DNA from 2 places in the Neorhizobium sp. DAR64862/K0K3 genome. Region 2 is predicted to be linked to the other one. Evidence: riboswitches for the same ligand, from Rfam matches in the RefSeq annotation. Region 2 holds a riboswitch; the other holds the start of a gene.
What was found. Region 2 has a riboswitch for cobalamin ahead of ACQY1L_RS15595 (CbtB domain-containing protein). Riboswitches for the same ligand answer to the same signal wherever they lie in the genome.
Positions count from the first base shown of each region.

Region 1 (9,339 bases), 920 kb from region 2:
CGCGCCGATATCGTCATCGCCGCCCTTGGCCAACCCGGTTTTGTCACCGCAGACATGGTCAAGCCCGGTGCCGCCGTCGTCGGCGTCGGCATCAGCTACGGCACTGACGGCTCGATGATCTCGGATGTGGCCGCCGATGTCGCTGATGTCGCAGGCTGGGTGACACCGCCGCACGGTTCGGTTGGCGCGCTCACGCGTGCGATGCTCTTGCGCAACCTGCTACAGATCGCCGCCGCCTAGAGCGTTTCACATCAGGAACTGGATATGCAGCCGGCCGTGATGCGGCGAGGTCGCGACATGGGCTTCAACGCCGAACACGTCGGCGATCATCTGCTCGGTCAGAATGTCGGTGGGCGAACCGCAGGCGACCAGTCGTCCTTCGGAAAGCACGGCGATCACATCGCAGAACCGTGCGGCGAGGTTGAGATCGTGGATCGCGACGACCGTGGTCAGCGGCAGCTCGGAGACCAGCCGCAGAATGTCGATCTGGTGCTGGATATCGAGATGGTTGGTCGGTTCGTCGAGGATCAGCACCGACGGGGACTGCGCCAGCGCCCGGGCCAGCTGCACGCGCTGACGCTCGCCCCCCGACAGCGTGTGCCAGAACTGCTCGCGGCGGTCGTCCAGCCCGACGCGGACCAGCGCCTCGGTCACGATCCGGTCGTCCTCTTGCGTCCATGGCGACAGCGCCGACCGGTATGGTGTGCGTCCAAGCCGGACCACGTCGATGACGGTGACATTCGCCTCGGTTGCCGAATGCTGTTCGACCACGGAAACCCGGCGGGCGAGCTCGCGCCGTCCGAAACCGCTCATCGGCTTGCCATCGAGCGTGACCTTGCCGGCGGCGGGTGGCCGCAGACCCGCAAGCAGGCGGATCAGTGACGACTTGCCGGAACCATTGGGCCCGATCAGCCCGAGCGTCCAGCCCTCATCGACCGACACGGTGACGCCATCGACGATGACCTTGCGCCCGGCGAGCCAGCGAACCGCACTGGCGGCCAAGACCGGGGCGGACACGGGGTCAGATGTCATGCGACCCTCCTTGCCCGATAGAGAATGACGCAGAAGAAGGGAACGCCGACCAGCGCCGTCACCACCCCGATCGGCAGGATCTGCGGTGCGATGACGATGCGCGAGACGATATCGGCGAGCACCATGAACAACGCACCGATCAGCGCACAGGCAGGCAGAAGCCGGATATGGCCGGGACCGACGATAAACCGGGCCGCATGCGGAATGACGAGCCCGACAAAGCCGATCGCACCCACCATGCTGACGATCGTCGCTGTCATCAGCGCCGTGACGAGCAGCAGCACCACGCGGACCCGTCGGACCGCGATGCCGAGCGACCGCGCCGCATCCTCGCCGAAGGTAAACGCGTCGAGCGCCCGCGCATGCCAGATGCAGACGATGAGGCCGATGGTGACGACCGATGCGGCCAGCGTCACCTCCGGCCAGCGGACTCCTGCCAAGCTGCCGAGCAGCCAGAACATCACGCTGCGCGCCTGTTCGGCATTGGCAGACGTCGAGACGATGTAGGAGGTCAGCGCATTGAACAATTGCGAGGCGGCAACGCCGGCCAGAATCGTCCGGTCCGCCGTCTGGCGTCCGCTCGACAGCATCACCACGAAGATAAAGGCGATCAGCGCGCCGGCAAAAGCTCCGGCGGAAAGCGAGATTGCGCCCGCCCCAAACCCAAGCAGCATGACGCTGACAGCACCCGTCGAGGCTCCGGCCGAAATGCCGAGAACATAGGGTTCGGCAAGCGAGTTCCGCAGGAGCGACTGCAGGATCGCCCCCGACAGCGCCAGCCCGGCGCCGCAAAATGCCGCGACCAGCGACCGTGACAGGCGATAATCCCAGATCACCGCTTCCTGGATGCGCGGCAGTGCCATGGCGGTCAGACCGAGCCGGTTCGTCACCGCCGCAATCGTCGTCTCCATGGGAATGGTCATCTCACCGATCGCCACCCCGGCAACGATGGCGACGAGGAGCGCTAAGAGCACCAGGAACACGCCTGCGGCACCTAGCGCCCAACGTCCGATACGGGATCGCGTCACTTGGGGCGCCTGGGCAGGTCGGGCAAATTCGCCTCATCGACGATGGCGGAAACAGGGAAAGATATCATCTCCCGCCGCACCCTAGTTCGCAAGGCCGAAGGACTGGATGCACCGGGCGAGTGTCTCGATGCCCTCGATCGTGCGGATCGTCGGGTTCATCGACTGGGCGTCCATCATCACGAAACGTCTGTTTTTCACAGCGTCCAGCTGGCTGACGACGGGATCGGTTTCGAGGAACTTGATCTTCACGGCCGGATCATCCGCGGCATAGCGGCGACGGTCCATGGTGGCGACGACGATGACGGAGGGGTTGGCCTCAGCAATCGTTTCCCAGCCCACCAGCGGCCATTCTTCTTCCGTCGTCACCACATTGCGGGCGCCGATCGTTTGAAGGATGTAGGCCGGTGCGCTGTTCTTGCCGGCGATAAAGGCATCGCCCTTGGTTTCCTTGCTGGAATACCAGAAGACGATCGGCAGGTTCTTTAGCTCAACGCCCTTGATCGATGCGACGGCTGCGGCTTCGCGCTGTTTCAAGTCTGCGATCAGGGCCGTGCCCTTGTCCTCGACGTCGAAGATCTTCGAGAGCTCGGTAATCTCGCGGTAGATCAGGTCCATCTTGAACAGTTCGTTGCGAACGCCGTCCCCGCCATCGACATTGGTCTTGGCGACGCAATCGGCGGGCGAGACATAGGTGTTGATGCCGAGATCGGAAAACTGCTCGCGCTTGCCGACGGACCCCATCGGCCCGACATGCCACTCGAACTCGGCAGCGACCAGATCCGGTTCGAGACTGACGACCGATTCAAAGCTCGGGTCGTTGTCAGCAAGCCGTTTGATCTTCGCATCAACTCCGGCATAGTGCGAAAGCACCGGCCCGACCCAGACCGCGGTGCCCGCCACCTTGTCGGCCAACCCGAGCGAATAAAGCACTTCGGTCATGCCCTGACCGATCGAGACGATCTTCTCGGGCGCCTTGTCGAACGTGACGGGGCGACCGCAATTCTCGATCGTCAGCGGGTAGCTGGTCGGTGCGGCAAAGGCGAATGTGGGAAGTGCCGCAACTACGGCGGCGATAAGCCCTGATTTCATGTCCTGTCCTTTAATGATCGGAAAAAAGGGCAGGACGACTTGAAGCCGCATCGCGGCTCGACGTCAAAATGGCGCACGAGCGCATTGCTTGCGTCATAATCATCTCCCTGCCGGAACCCCTCGTCCGGTGTTGGTTGTCCATGCCACGGCAGGTCTCCTGACTTGCGGCTCGAACGCCTTCCATCGCCTTCCCGATCGGATGATCAGTGGTATCGATGGCTGGCTCGCCGCTTACAGTTGCGAGGGCAGTCGCGGAGTGGGCCCGAAAGCTTCACCGCATTCCCTTTTCATCTGCGATTGCAGAACCGTAGCGCCCCAACTGATAGGGAACACACCGATGCTTGTCCAGAGCGATCCCCGCGCGATCTCTGCCGTTGTCGAGTGTAATAGTATAACATACCGCTTTACGCAACGGTCTATTTTGGATAGGTCGCGACCATTGTCAGGCGTTCAATTCAGGGATGCTGTACATTAAATCGCGAAGACATCGCCCTCACCCTACTCCTGCCTCTTTGGCCTGACAGCGCTCTGGTCTATGACCTTGCGGACAGATAGCCTGCGGGGCGATTCGCCGTCCTTCTGGTATGGGACGACCGGAAGGAGCTGAAGGAGACGAAGATGACGGATATTAAGAGCGGCTTGACCGAATTGAAACCGCAGATAACCGTGATCGGTGTCGGAGGCGGTGGCGGTAACGCGATCAACAACATGATCACGGAAAATCTCCACGGCGTGGAATTCATCGCCGCCAATACGGATGCCCAGGTTCTGGCGACATCCAAGGCGTCGCGCCGCATCCAACTGGGTGCGCAGGTGACCGAAGGTCTCGGTGCTGGCTCACTGCCGGATATCGGCCGCGCGGCCGCCGAAGAATCGATCGACGAGATCATGGATCATCTCGCCGGCTCGCACATGTGTTTCGTCACCGCCGGCATGGGTGGTGGAACCGGAACCGGTGCCGCGCCAGCGATTGCACGCGCAGCACGCTCTGCCGGCATCCTGACGGTTGCGGTCGTCACAAAACCCTTCTCGTTCGAAGGACATCGCCGCATGAAGACGGCAAACGAAGGCATCGAAGCCCTGCGTGAAGCCGCCGATACGGTCATCGTCATTCCGAACCAGAACCTGTTTCGCATTGCCGACGCCAAAACCAGCTTCGCCGACGCCTTCATGATCGCAGACCGCGTGCTGTTTTCGGGCGTCAGCTGCATCACCGACCTGATCGTCAAGGAAGGCCTGATCAACCTCGACTTCGCCGACGTGAAATCGGTGATGAAGGGCATGGGTCGTGCGATGATGGGAACCGGCGAAGCATCCGGCGATGGCCGCGCGCTGATCGCCGCCGAAGCCGCAATCGCCAATCCGCTGCTCGACGACATCTCGATGAAGGGCGCCAAGGGCGTGCTCATCTCGATCTCAGGCGGTACCGACATGACACTGTTCGAAGTCGATGAAGCTGCGAGCCGCATCCGTGACGAAGTCGAAGCCGAGGCCGACATCGTCGTCGGCGCCATCTTCGACAAGAACCTCGACGGCAAGTTCCGCGTGTCGGTCGTCGCAACCGGCCTCAACGGCAACCAGCAGGGCTCTTCATCCCCGACTGCGCAGTACTAAGATCAGTCTCAGCTAATAAAAAAAACGCTCCGTGGACATCCGCGGAGCGTTTTTTGTTTGTCAGACCCGAAGCCGATCAGCTTCTCGGCTTGAGATTTTCAGGGTCGTAGAGCGGCTTGTAACCGACCGCTGCGACTTCCACCGGGAAGGCCTCGTTGAAATAGTCCACCGTCAGTTTCCGGCCGACCTGGCAATGCGACCAGGGCAGATAGGCGAGCGCGATGTTTTTGCCAATCGTCGGGCCATAGGCGATCGAGGTCGTGTAGGAACGGCGTCCGAGTTCATCGATCAGAACTTCGCCCGTGTCAGGATCCATCACCGGCAGCGAGCCGACCGGATAGCGGGCGACGCCGGACGCATCGACATTGTCGGTCATGACAAGCGTGCAGAGCATCGCCGGCTGATGGTCGCGGGCCTTGTATTCGAGATGTTTCGCCTTGCCGCAGAAATCCGCTTCCTTCACCTTCGGACGGGCAAGATCTGCCTCAATCAGGTTGTACTGGGTCAGGAGATCGCCGTTCTGCAGGCGCAGGCTCTTTTCCATGCGGCGTGAGTTGGCATAGGTCTCGACGCCGAAGGCCATCACGCCGGTGGCGCGCAGCGCGTCCCAGACGGCAACGCCGTCCTCGTATTTCATATGCAGTTCCCAGCCCTGCTCGCCGACGTAGGAGATGCGGAACGCCGTGACATGCTTGCCGGCGATCTCGATAGGCTTGATCGCGGCAAAGGCGAAGTTCTCGACATTGAGACCATCGGGGTCGGCCACGACCTTCTTCAGCGTCTCGCGCGCGTTCGGGCCCCAGATGCCGATGGTGATGAACTGTTCCGAGACATCGGTGATTGTGACGTCGAGGCCACGATCCTGCGCGACACGCTTCATGTAGAGCAGGTCCCGCGGGCCGGCATCGGCGCCGTTGACGAGACGGCCGCGGTCAGCCAGACGGAAGACGGTGAAATCTGCCCGCACCATGCCCTCGTCGTCGAGGAAGTGGGTGTAGATACCCTTGCCGATATTGCCGTCGCCACCGATCTTGGCCGCACACAGCCATTCGAGCAGCTCGACATGGTCGGGCCCCTCGATATCGACCATGTGGAAATGCGACAGGTTGACGATGCCGCAATCCTCGCTCATCGCCAGATGCTCGGCGTTCGACACGCGCCAGAAGTGGCGGCTGTCCCACTCGTTTTCGCGCTTCGGCACCCGGTCGCCGTATTTCTCGAGAAGATGCTCGTTGGCGGCGTAACCGTGGGCACGCTCCCAGCCGCCGAGTTCCATGAAGTAACCGCCCAATTCCTTTTCGCGGTCGTGGAACGGCGAGCGCTTTGCGCCACGGCCCGTCGCGTAGGGTTCGCGCGGGTGGACGGCCGGGAAATAGATCTTCTGGGCAGCCTCGAAGGTGCGGCCCTCGATGAACTCTTCGGTCAACTGATGGGGATAGAAGCGCGCGTAATCGATCGAGTTGTGGTCGATCTCGGTGCGACCGTCGGTCATCCAGTCGGCGATCAGCTTGCCATAGGCCGGGCCGTCCTTGACCCAGATGGCAACGCAGTACCAGAGCCCGCGCACCTTCTGGCTTTCGCCGCAGGAGGCACCGCCGCCGGCCGACACCTGCAAGAGGCCGTTGAACGAATGCCCTTCGTTATAGCCGAGTTCGCCGAGGATCGGCGTCAGCTCGATCGCCTTTTCCAGCGGCTCGATGATCTGTTCCATGTCGAGATCGCGCTGCGACGGCGACAGCCGCGCTTCGTGCTTTTCAAGAATGTCGCGGGGATGACAGAGGCGCGGATGGGTGGTCTCGTAGTAACCCCACTCGATCTGACCACCCTCGGTCGTCTTCGGATCGCCGGTGTCGCGCATATAGGCCGAATTGCCCTGGTCGCGCAAAAGCGGATAGCCGATTTCCTTGCCGGTGCCTTCGAACTCGTTATAGGGCCCGAAGAAGGTCAGCGGATGATCGACCGGCATGACCGGCAGATCCTCGCCCGCCATCTCGGCAATCAGCCGGCCCCAGATGCCGGCGCAGACGACGACATGGTCGGCCATGATCGTGCCGCGGTGGGTGACGACGCCCTTGATGCGGCCGCCCTCGATAATCAGAGACTGCGCCGCCGTATTGCCGAATACCTTGAGCTTTCCGGCTTTTTCGGCGGCGTCCACCAGCTTGCCGGCGACTGTCTGCGAGCGCGGAATGACGAGACCGGCATCTGGATCAAACAGACCGCCCTGCACCTGATCTTCCTCGATCAGCGGGAACATCGCCTTGATCTCGGACGGCGAGACGTAATGCGCCCGGGTGCCGAAGGCCTTGGCAGAGGTCAGCTTGCGCTTGATCTCTTCCATCCAGGCATCGTCGCCGGTGCGCGCGACTTCGAGACCGCCGATGCGGGCGTAGTGCCCCATCTTCTCGTAGAAATCCACCGAATACTGGGTGGTCCAGACCGACAGGTAGTCATGGCTGGTCGTGTAGCAGAAGTCCGAGGCATGCGCGGTCGACCCGATATCGGTCGGGACCCCAGACTTGTCGATGCCGACGATGTCGTCCCAGCCGCGCTCGACAAGGTGATGCGCGATCGACGCACCGACGATGCCACCGAGCCCGATGATGACGACCTTAGCCTTTTGCGGAAATTCTGCCATTGCATGCCCCAACCGAGTGAAGCCGCGATACTAGAGGGACAGACGCGACAGGTCACCTCAGATTACGACATCAAAAACTGTTGCAGCGCCACGCACGCCCGAAGAGGTATATGAGGAACTTCTTGGCCCCTTCTCCTGTTTAGCACTCGATAAAATGGTAACAGGGGCAATCACATGAAATTCAGAGCATTGAAGGCGGTGACCGCTGTCGGTCTTGCCTGCCTGATGCTGGCGGGCTGCGTCAGCGAAGGCGGCACCTACACCGAGTACCGTTCGTCCGATCGCTACGACCGGTTCAACCGTTACGACGGTCCGAACTACCGTTACCGTCATCACCGCGACCGCGATCGCCACCACGGCCGTCACGACGGCCGCCGGCCCGACCGTGACAACGATCGCCCGCATCGGGACTGGAACCGTGGCGACCGCCCGGAGCGCCCCGGCTACATCCGCAACGACCGCGACGGCCGCAATGATCGGGGTGGTCGCGATGGCCGTGACCGTTCCAGCGGTCGTGGCGGACCGGACCGTTCAGACCGCGGCTCACGCGGCGATCGCGTCGTCGTCCCGCAGAACTAAAGTGATCCGTCATCGACGCGATCTCGTACCATGTATGGCATAAACCAACGGAGGAACTATCCATGAGCATATTCAGCAAGATCAAGGACGCCATCTTCGGTCATCCTGCAGCAGCAGCACCGGCTTCGCCAACAGGCGCCGAGCCGACACCGACGTCCATGGCAACGCCAGAACCTGCTGCGACCACAGCCCCGCCGGTCGGCGGAACAGCCCAGGCTGCTCCGAAGACTGCAGGCGCACCGCCAGTCGCAACTCCAGGCTCGACCTCTGCCACGATGCAGACCGTCGATATCGCACCGGTCCTCGACGCAGCCGTCAAGAAGAGCGGCCAGAAGCTCGACTGGAAGCATTCGATCGTCGACCTGATGAAGGCCCTCGGCATGGACGCGAGCCTTTCGGAGCGCAAGGAACTGGCCGACGAACTCGGCTACACCGGCGACCAGAGCGATTCCGCCACGATGAACATGTGGCTGCACAAGGCGCTGCTGAAGAAGCTGTCCGAAAACGGCGGCAAGGTGCCTGCCGAACTTCTCGATTAATGGTTTCGGGCGCTCCACTGCGGGCGCCCGAACTTCCAACTGATGAAAATGCTTGCGATTCCCGTCATCCGGACGGTTGAGACATGACGAAGGCCCGGCTGAGACCGGCTTCCGCGTCATGTCTCAGTAGGCGAGAGACGTACTCCAAAGAAAAATGTCCTGCTGGTCGGTATCCGTCAGTCGATCGGCATCAGTCTCCTCGACCTTCTGCGTCTTGAGCCGTGGCAATGCCGCGGCTTCTTCTTTTCGGTCACCGGCCAACTGCCTTGTCGATCCGAACAGATCGATCCCAAATATCGAAAAGCCGCCACCAATCATCACGCTCTCCATTCCTTCCCGATCTTTGATGTGTAATGTCGCGTCAGAGGGAGTCGTGAACAATATTGCCTGCGAGAACCCTGGACTAAATTTTGCCGCGCGAAGGGATAAACGTGCTCCGTTTCCGATGTCTTGGAAAAAGCCCGTTTTTGCAAGCGCAGCGCCTATCGATTTTTGATCCAACGACGTGCCGTGCGAATTTAAGAGAGCGGCCGCGTCTAACCGAAGTGACTGACAGTGACAGCATCGAAGACGTCTGAACGGCCTGAACCAACACGATCTTCAATCGCCATTATCGGCGGCGGCGTGACCGGGGCAGCGGTCGCTTTCCATCTCGCGACGGGCCACAAGGCGGACGCCGTCGACATCACCATTTTCGAGCCGCGTGCCGAAATCGGCAGGGGCCTCGCGTACGATACGCGGGACCCGGTGCACCGGATCAACGTCCCGGCAACGCGAATGAGCATACTTCCTGGCGATCCCGAGCATTTTTCGAGATGGA
Region 1 covers NZ_CP191449.1:637,660-646,998, reverse strand. Annotated here, with positions in the region: gene ACQY1L_RS03230 (bifunctional 5,10-methylenetetrahydrofolate dehydrogenase/5,10-methenyltetrahydrofolate cyclohydrolase) at 1-240, shown strand, start outside; gene ACQY1L_RS03225 (ABC transporter ATP-binding protein) at 247-1,032, opposite strand; gene ACQY1L_RS03220 (FecCD family ABC transporter permease) at 1,029-2,060, opposite strand; gene ACQY1L_RS03215 (ABC transporter substrate-binding protein) at 2,142-3,149, opposite strand; cobalamin riboswitch at 3,280-3,474, opposite strand; gene ftsZ (cell division protein FtsZ) at 3,768-4,763, shown strand; gene ACQY1L_RS03205 (GcvT family protein) at 4,840-7,401, opposite strand; gene ACQY1L_RS03200 (hypothetical protein) at 7,576-7,980, shown strand; gene ACQY1L_RS03195 (DUF3597 domain-containing protein) at 8,043-8,519, shown strand; gene ACQY1L_RS03190 (hypothetical protein) at 8,643-9,020, opposite strand; gene ACQY1L_RS03185 (FAD/NAD(P)-binding protein) at 9,075-9,339, shown strand, end outside.
Region 1: linked by a shared signal. The riboswitch ahead of ACQY1L_RS03215 (ABC transporter substrate-binding protein) and the one ahead of ACQY1L_RS15595 (CbtB domain-containing protein) in region 2 are both predicted to bind cobalamin.

Region 2 (9,339 bases):
CCCTGCGCCACCATGAACGCGTCGCAATAGATGGGCTTGCCCGCCAGCAGCGCATTGCGGGCTGCAGAAACGAAGTCGTCGGAGAAGCGGAAATGTTCGGCCGCCTCGACCAGGCCGCAGGCGTGGATCATGCGGACTGCGACATCCGCCTGCTCTTCCGAAAATGCGGAAAGGTCGGCTTCCTCGCGTATGATCGCAAAGGACTTCAGATAGATCGCATCGCCTTCGTGGATATAGTCGTAACTGGTCATGGTCATCCTGGTATGGCCGCCTGGCAAAGCCGGTCCGGACCGATCCGGGCAAGGCAGGCAGCGGAATTTTCCCCCGAGCGCCGTTCCGATCGAACGAGAGCGGCAAGGCGGCGAAGCGTGGCGTTGGTATCGGCAAACGCGATGGAAGCAAAGGGTTGGCCGCTCGCTTTCGCCGAGGCAAGCAGCGAAACGTGATCCGGCATACCGCACAGCGTCAGTGCCGTTGCTTGCGGATGGGCGCAGCCCTTAGGGCAGCCGCTCACATGCAGCTTGAACGAGCCGTCCAGCAGATCGGCGCATTCTGTGGCAGCGCGCGTGGCGATCTCGTGGGTGGCAATGGTGCCGGAACGGCAGGCCGGGCGTCCGGTGCAGGCAGCGATATGACCGCGCGGATCGGCAGCCGACGTCACGAAACCGGTGTCTGCGGCAAATGCCGTCAATGTGCGGCACGCGGTCTCGCTGCCGAAGAACAGGAGCGAATGATCGAGCGCCGGTTTGACGGTGCAGATGTCCAGGCGTGTGGCTTCCGTGCAGAGGGCAATCATGTTTCCGGCATGGGTCTGGCCGAATGCCGGGCCTAGGCCGGTCGCGAACGTGCCGCTTGAAAGGGCATGCAGCGTGAAAGGGGAGATGGTTGCGGCAGTAAAATCGTTGGCAGGTAGACCTGAAGCGAGGTCACGACCGCGGGCATCGCTTCCAAGCGAGGCGAGCTTTTCGAGAAGAGAGACGGTCGCCTCGATGGCCTCTGTTTCACGTAAAACGTTGAAAACACGCCCGGAAGCTTCGGTGCCGCCGAGCAGGATCTTCCAGAGGATTTCGCTATCCGCCTCCACGGCGACCAGCCTTATATCAGCGATCAGCCCGGACAGTGTCAGGCGACCCGTACCATCGACGATGACAGATGTCTTTGGCGCAAGGCCTTGGATGTCGCGGTCGCGGTCTCTGATTGCGTCTGCCAGCGGGCGCGGATCGGCGATCTCGGTGGCGTCCTCACCGGCAAGCGGCGGCACGTCGACGGCAAGGCCATCGCGCAGCGGCAGGTCCAGCGCCCGGACCTCGGCCTCGAGCTGCGGCGCAGAGGTTTCGCTCAAGCCGCGGATCTGCAGGTTGCCACGGGCGGAAATGTCGATCATGCCGTTGCCGTGGCGCATTGCCAGGCGGCAGAGATCGGCCAGTTGCTCCGGCGCGATTGCAGCGGTCAGCGGCACGCGCGCAAGCAGGCCGTCGCCCGTCATCATCGGCGCAGAGAGTGCAGGGCAGGCGCCGCGTCTCATATCCGGATCGGCTCGATCGCGTGCGATTGCCGTCATGCGACCAGCCTTTCGCAGTCTTCGGCCAGCATCTCCAACTCGGCATCCACCGCGTTGCGGCGTGGATGCCAGAGACCGCGATCGAGCGCGGCGCGGAACCGCAGGCCCATGTAGCGGGCGCCTTCGGGGTTCTGCGACAGCAGGAAGTCGCGCACTTTCTCGTCACCCAGATAGGCATCATAGGTCGCGTCGATCAGCGATTGCGGAACGGCGTGGGTGGTCTCGGCAAAGCCGATCAGCCGGTCGACGGTTTCGACCAGTTCGGCTGCACCGCGGGGGCCGTGGCGCATCTGACCGGCGATGAAGCGTGGGTTGACGGCACGGGCGCGCACGACGCGGGTCAGGGCCTCGGAAATGGAGCGGGCTTTGGGCTTCTGCGGATCGGTCGTATCGAGCGCGATCAAATCCGCCCTGCCGCCAAGTGCCGCGACGGCTGCGGAAAAGCCGCCGATGAAGGCAACGTCGGCGGACCCGTCGAGAAGATCGCGGCCGGGATCGTCGCCGGTATGGACAAGCAGGTTGGCGCTGCCGATCCGCTCGGCAAACCCGCCGGGAACGTGAATGCCATCGCCATCGGCACCGCCGAATGCGTGGCTGGTAGCGTCGAGATAGAGACGGCCGAGTTCCTCGCGTTCGCCCCAGCTGCCGTCGGCAAGCTTTTCCTCTATGCCGGCACCGTAGGTGCCGGGGGCCGAGCCGAAGATGCGCGGGGGCACGTGGCCGAGCGTCTGTGCGTCTTCCGCCAGCGGATTGTCGCCCGGGGCCTCCTCGCGCGCCGCAATCGCCCGCATGGCGGCATCGAGAAGTGCGATCAGTGCCGGAAACATGTCACGGAACAGGCCTGAAATTCGAAGGCTCACATCGATACGCGGGCGTCCAAGCGTCGCTGGCGCCAGAACCTCGATACCGGTGACGCGGCCGGTTGCGGCGTCCTGGACGGGTCTGGCACCCATCAGCGCCAGAACCTGCGCCACTTCCTCGCCGCCGCTTCGAAGCGAAGCGCTGCCCCAGAGGTCCAAGACGAGGCTTTTCGGCCAGTCGCCATGGTCCTGCAGGTATCTGCGCAAAATCTCGTCTGCGGCGCGCTTGCCGAGTTCGAAGGCGGTCGGGGTCGGCAGGGTGCGCGGATCGCTGGGGTAGAGATTGCGCCCGGTCGGCATCACGTCGCGGCGGCCACGGGCGGGTGCGCCCGACGGTCCGGGGCGGATATGCCGGCCATCTAGCGCATCGATCAGTGCCTGCATTTCGGTTCCGGCACTGGCGATCCGCAGCGGATCGTCGTCACCGTCGGCGACTTCACCAAACACGTGCTGGCCATCCTTGATGGCGAAGTCCTTGAGGTCGCAGAGAAACGCGTCGATGCGGCTGAGTGCGGTGTCGGGGTCGTCATCACTTGTGATGCCGGCCTCGGATGCCAGTCCGCAGTCGGCCGCAGTCTCGACGATCAGTTTCGCCAGCCGGTCGCGGCGGCGCCGATCGAGCCCGTCGGCCTGCGCGTATTCGTCGACCAGCAGCTCGAATTTCGTCTGCTCAACCGAAAGGCCCGCACCGGCCAGAACCGGCGGCAGGTGACCGATGGTGACCGCAGAAATGCGCCGCTTAGCAACCGCCGCCTCGCCGGGATTGGATACGATGAACGGATAGATGACCGGCAGGCCGCCGGTTACGAGTTCCGGAAAGCAGTCTTTCGATAGCGCCACTGTCTTTCCCGGCAGCCATTCCAGCGTGCCATGGGCGCCGACATGAACGATCGCATGGGCTCCTACGGCATCGCGCATCCACTGACCGAACGCATTGAGGGCATGGCGCGGCGGCAGGTCGGGGCTGTGATAGTCGGCGCGGCGGTCTGCATCGCGGCCGCGGTCCGGGGCAAGCGCCACCGTGACATTGCCGAATTGCGCGGCGCGGAAACGGTAGGCACCGTCTTCCAGATCCGCATCCATTGCGGGCTCGCCCCAGGCGGAATCAATGCCAGCTGAAGGGCTGTAGGTTGCCAGCGGATATTGCACTGTCCTGGCGGCCAGAAGATCCAGAAGCGCGCGCGGGGTTTGCGGGATATCGGAAATAGAGTAGCCGGCTGTCGATAGCGTGCTGAGGATCGTGAGAACGCTTTGCGGCACGTCGAGGCCGACGGCATAACCGGTGCGGCCCGGCGCACTCGGATAATCCGGCATCAGGATGACGAGCTTTCGCTCGGCGCGGGACACGGTCTTCATCGCAAGGAAGGCGGCGATCCGGTCTGCGACGTGTTCGATACGGTCAGGTTCGGGCTGGTTGATGAGATCGGCCGTCTTGTCGCCGGCCTTGAACGAGATCGCGCCGGCGAGAATGCGGCCGTCCAGTTCCGGCAGCACGACATGCATGGCAAGATCAGAAGGGTTGAGGCCGCGGCGGCCTTCCATCCATCCGTCCCGCCGAGTCGTTGCGGTGACCAGCTGGAAGACGGGAATCCCTGAGCGGTCGAAAATCGTGTCGCCGTTGTCGTCGGTCGCACTTGCAAAGGCTGTCGTGGTGAGAATGGCGGCCGGATCGAGGTCCGCGAGCGCCTGTTCGACAAAGCCGATGGTGTCGGCATCCTTCAAGCCGCCGACGAACATCGGCATCGGTGCGAAGCCGCGGGCAGCCAGCGCCTCATACATCGCGTCGATCGGTGCTGCATCATTGGCAAGCAAGGTGGAGCGGTAGAACAGGATCGGCAGCCGCTGCGCATCGGGCGGGAAATCAGCCAGAAGCTCCTCGGCGGTGGAGATGCCGTGGCCGGGCTTGTAGAATCCCCGCTTCGGCATCGGCGTCGCGGTCGGCAAGCTTTGCGTTTCGCCGCTTGCCAGGGCATCCAGGCGGCGCGCCAGACGCTGCATATTGTCCGGTCCGCCTTCGCGGAAGAAGGCGAGAACGTCCATCAGCGTCGCATCGGGCACGGTCGAGGCAGCGGCCAGGCGGTCATCGCTGATGCTGCATTCCCCCGGCAGCATCGCGAGCGGGATCTTCTTGCGCTTCGCCAGCCGCGACAGCTGATCGGCGCCATAGGCCCAGCGATCATAGCCGCCGAGAATGCGCACGAGGATGAAGCGCGCATGGGCAGCGGTCTTTTCGAGCCACAGGTCGACGGACATCGGATGGCGAAGGTCGGAGATATTGGTGAGGCAGAGGCTCGCCTTGCCATCGCTCCAACCCGCTGCGATGCCATTCAGGTCGCTGCCGGAAAAAGACAGCACCACCACATCTGCCGGCGACTGGTTGAGGTCGACCGGCTCGATCAGGTCGTCGAGCGACGACGAAGTGGTGGCGAGAATATGCATCCTTTTCCTTCTAAAACCCTCTTACGCCGCCAGCATCTTTTCGATTGCAGCCCGGTCCATGCCCTTTTCGCCGATCACGACGAGGCGGCTCTGTCGGGTCTCGCCTGCACCCCAGGCGCGGTCGAAATAATGGTTCACGCGCGAACCGACCGCCTGCACCTGAAGGCGCATCGGCTTGTTCGCGACGTCGACAAAACCCTTGATGCGCAGCACGTTTTCCGCTTCCGCCGTGGCGGAAATGCGGGCAGCGAGTTCGTCCGCATCGGCAACGGCTGGAATATCGATGACGAAACTGTCGAAATCGTCGTGATCGTGATCCAGCTCGTCATCGTGATGCGTCTTGCGGTTTTCGATATCGTCCTCGACGGCAAGACCGAGACCGATCAGCACGCTCGGATCGACGGCGCCGTTTGCGGCCGGCACGATCTTCACCGCGCGCGGCAGATGCGCCTGGACGCGGCCCTTGGCGGCGGCAAGCGAAGCCTGGTCGAGAAGGTCGGTCTTGGTCAGCACGATCATGTCGGCGCAGGCGATCTGGTCCTCGAACACTTCCTCGACCGGGTCGTCATGATCGATCGAGCTGTCCTCGCTGCGCTGGGCTTCCAGCGCTTCGTGATCGTCTGCAACGCGACCTTGCGCGAGAGCCAGACCGTCCACCACGGCAATGACGGCGTCCACGGTGACGCGGGCCTTCACATCCGGCCACTGGAAGGCTTGGACGAGAGGCTTCGGCAGGGCAAGGCCGGAGGTTTCGATGAGGATGTGGTCCACGCGCGGTTCGCGGGCCAGGATCTGGTCGATCGCCGGAACGAAATCATCGGCGACGGTGCAGCAGATGCAGCCGTTGGCAAGTTCGATGATGTTGTCATCAGGGCAGCTTTCGATGCCGCAGCTCTTCAACACGTCGCCATCGATGCCGACATCGCCGAACTCGTTGACGATGATCGCGAGCTGCTTGCCCTTGAGGTTTTCGATCAGGTGACGGATCAGCGTCGTCTTGCCGGCACCGAGAAACCCGGTGATCACGGTGCAGGGAACGCGGTCGAATGAAACGCTCATGAAGGCAGGTCCTCGTGGTGCTGGAATGGGGGAATGCGGGCCGTCATGCCCTTGCCGCGAAGGCACATGGGGCGGCCGCGAAGGGGAAGTAAACCGCGCTCGTCGTCAGCCAGCATCATCGCGCCGACCAGGATGTCCTCGACCGTGTCGAGCGACAGATGACCAAAGACATAGGACCAGCCGGAGCGATGGTTGAAGGCAGCACTTGGGCCTTTTTCGCAGTTGGCAAGACAGGTGACGGGTTTGACGGAAAGAGGCTTGCCGGCGGCAGCTTTGCGGAGGGCGTCCATCAGGCCGATGCCCGGGCGCGCCTGGCTATCGGCGGCCTCGCGACAATTGGTGCAGACGAAGATCGTCACATCCGGCTCGCCGGCGAGGCCGTCTGCGGACGCATCGCGCTCGTCTTTTCGTTCGTCAATTGCCATCGTGTCGCACTACCGCCCAAGTCAATAACATCGGGGTGCACGACAGGAAGGCAAGCCTATCCTGCAGAGTGAAAGAAGCTTTACCGGAGCACCCCGCCCGGAAAGGCACGTTTTCGAACGGCAGGTCTCCTGGCTCGCGGGTCGTCACCATCCGCCTGCCTTCCCGGATTTCTCCAGTGGCCATAGTGGCAGGATGGCTCGCCGCTTACAGTTGCGGGGGCAGCCGCGGCATTGAACCATGGGATCTAAAAGACGATCCCGGGCTCGCACCGCATTCTCTCTTAGCCCCTACCGTTGCCGGCAAGGGACCGTATCGCAGTCACCTAAGCCTTGTCGCAGGGCAGTGTCAATGTCGCAAAGGCGATTGCCCGTCTGGGGAAACCGTCTATAGTGACCCTGTCTTTGGTGCCCGAGAGGGCTCATCGAAGGGAATGCGGTGCGACGACATCTTGGCGTCAAACCCGCGGCTGCCCCCGCAACTGTAAGCGGAAAGTCTCTGCTCAACATGCCACTGGAGACATCCGGGAAGGCGGATCAGAGGCGTTCGATCCGCGAGCCAGGAGACCTGCCGGAGACGATAGGCACAGTGAAAGCCCTCGGGTGGAGGGCAGAAAGACGACGTCCATGGTTACGAACTCTGCTGCCGGTGCAGCCAGCGTGTCCGCATCGAAAATCATTCCTCTTGGCATGACGGCCGTACTCGGCCTGTTCATCGTCGGCTTTGTCGGCTTCTCGCACATCGAGGCCGTGCACAATGCGGCTCACGATACGCGCCACTCGCTGGCCTTTCCCTGCCACTAAGAGGAATTTCCCCAATGTCGCTGTTTCGTAACATCGTCCTCACGGCGGTGATCGCAGGGCTTTTGTCCGGTGTCCTGATGACCGTGATGCAAAGCTTTTCCGTCGTGCCGCTTATTCTCGCAGCGGAGACCTATGAACACGCCGGCGGCAACGGCGCTGGACATAGCCATGGCACAGCTCCGAATACGGTAGCCAGCACTGCAGCGCCGGCTTCCGCTCAGCATGATCCCGCCGAAGAGGCATGGGCGCCGGCTGACGGGATCGAGCGCTTTGCCTACACGGCTGCGGCCAATGCGCTTTCTGCCATCGGTTTTGCGCTGGTTGCCATCGCCATTGCCGAAGCACTCGGCGGGTTTGGCGGATGGCGCGGCGGATTGATGTTCGGCATTGCTGGCTTCCTCACCGTCAGCCTCGCACCCGGCCTTGGCCTGCCGCCGGAACTTCCGGGCATGCCCGTCGCCGAACTCGGACCGCGGCAGATCTGGTGGATTGCGACGGCCGTCTGCACTGCCCTGGCCCTTGGCCTGCTTGCCTATACCCGCTCCGCCCTTCTTGCAGCGCTCGCGGTGGTCCTGCTCGTTGCGCCGCACATCATCGGTGCACCGCTGCCGCCGACCCATGACAGCGCAGTACCGATCGACCTGCATGCGCGGTTCGTCAATGCCGTCTACGCGACGAACCTCGTCTTCTGGGCCGTTCTCGGAGCGCTTTCCGGCGTCATTCGCGAGCGTTTTCGTGCTGGTGAGGAAATTTCGACCACGTCCAAGGAGCTTGCAGTCCGTTGAAGGAAATCGATCAGACCACCGAGCAGCGCCACCGCGCCAAGATGGAAAACCGCAAGGCGGTTCAGGATGCCGAAGTCGCGGAGAAGACCGTCGAGAAGGGGCTCCTCATGGTTCATACCGGCTCCGGCAAGGGCAAGTCTACGGCGGCCTTCGGGCTGGCCTTGCGGACGCTCGGCCACAACCGCCGCGTCGGCATCGTGCAGTTCATCAAGGGCGCATGGTCAACCGGCGAGCAGCCGGCGCTTGCTGTGTTCGGTGACCGCATTGCCTGGCACACGATGGGCGAGGGCTTTACCTGGGAAACCCAGGATCTCAAACGCGACATCGCCGCTGCCGAGAAGGCCTGGGGCATGGCACTCGAACTGATGGCGGATGAAACGATCGGCCTCGTCATTCTCGACGAACTCAATATCGCGTTGCGTTACGATTATCTCGATCTCGAAACGGTCGTTGCCCAGTTACAGGCGCGCCGGGCGGATCTGCACGTGGTCGTCACCGGCCGTAATGCAAAACCGGCTCTGATCGAGGCGGCGGATCTGGTGACCGAGATGACGCTCGTCAAGCATCACTTCAAGGCCGGCGTCAAAGCCCAGGCCGGCATCGAGTTCTGACGGGTGGTGGCGCGCGCTCTCATGTTTCAGGGGACAGGCTCGGATGTGGGCAAGTCGCTGGTCGTTGCCGGGCTTGCCCGCGTCTTCACGCTGCGGGGCTTGAGTGTCCTGCCCTTCAAGCCGCAGAACATGTCCAACAATGCTGCGGTCACTGCCGATGGCGGCGAGATCGGCCGGGCGCAAGCCCTGCAGGCGAGGGCGGCCAGCGTGCCGCTCAGCGTCCATATGAACCCGGTTCTGTTGAAGCCCCAAAGCGAAGTCGGCGCCCAAGTGGTGGTGCAGGGCAGGGTCGAGGGCAATGCCAAGGCGGCCGAATACCAGCTTCTGAAGCCGAGGCTGCTTTCGCGGGTGCTTGAGAGCTTCGAGATCCTGAAAGCGAAGGCAGACCTCGTCCTCGTCGAAGGGGCTGGCAGCGCGTCCGAAATCAACCTTCGCCAGAACGACATTGCCAATATGGGTTTTGCCCGCGCTGCCGATGTCCCGGTGGTTCTGATCGGCGATATCGACCGGGGCGGCGTGATTGCGAGCCTCGCCGGCACCAAACTCGTCATCGATGCTGAGGATGCTGACATGATCCACGGCTTTATCGTCAACCGTTTTCGCGGCGATCCCGCCTTGTTTGCCGAGGGCATGCGGATGATCGGTTCGTTTACCGGCTGGCAATCGATCGGACTGTTGCCGCATTTCGCCGATGCAGCACTTCTGCCGGCAGAAGATGCGCTCGGCCTTACCCAGTCGTTTGCGCGCAAGCCCGACGCGAAACTGCGCATCGCGGTGCCGATCCTGCCGCATATTTCC
Region 2 covers NZ_CP191449.1:3,212,042-3,221,380, forward strand. Annotated here, with positions in the region: gene ACQY1L_RS15570 (precorrin-8X methylmutase) at 1-251, opposite strand, end outside; gene cobG (precorrin-3B synthase) at 254-1,561, opposite strand; gene cobN (cobaltochelatase subunit CobN) at 1,558-4,860, opposite strand; gene cobW (cobalamin biosynthesis protein CobW) at 4,882-5,919, opposite strand; gene ACQY1L_RS15590 (DUF1636 family protein) at 5,916-6,344, opposite strand; cobalamin riboswitch at 6,447-6,673, opposite strand; cobalamin riboswitch at 6,731-6,931, shown strand; gene ACQY1L_RS15595 (CbtB domain-containing protein) at 6,969-7,145, shown strand; gene ACQY1L_RS15600 (CbtA family protein) at 7,160-7,930, shown strand; gene cobO (cob(I)yrinic acid a,c-diamide adenosyltransferase) at 7,927-8,541, shown strand; gene ACQY1L_RS15610 (cobyric acid synthase) at 8,545-9,339, shown strand, end outside.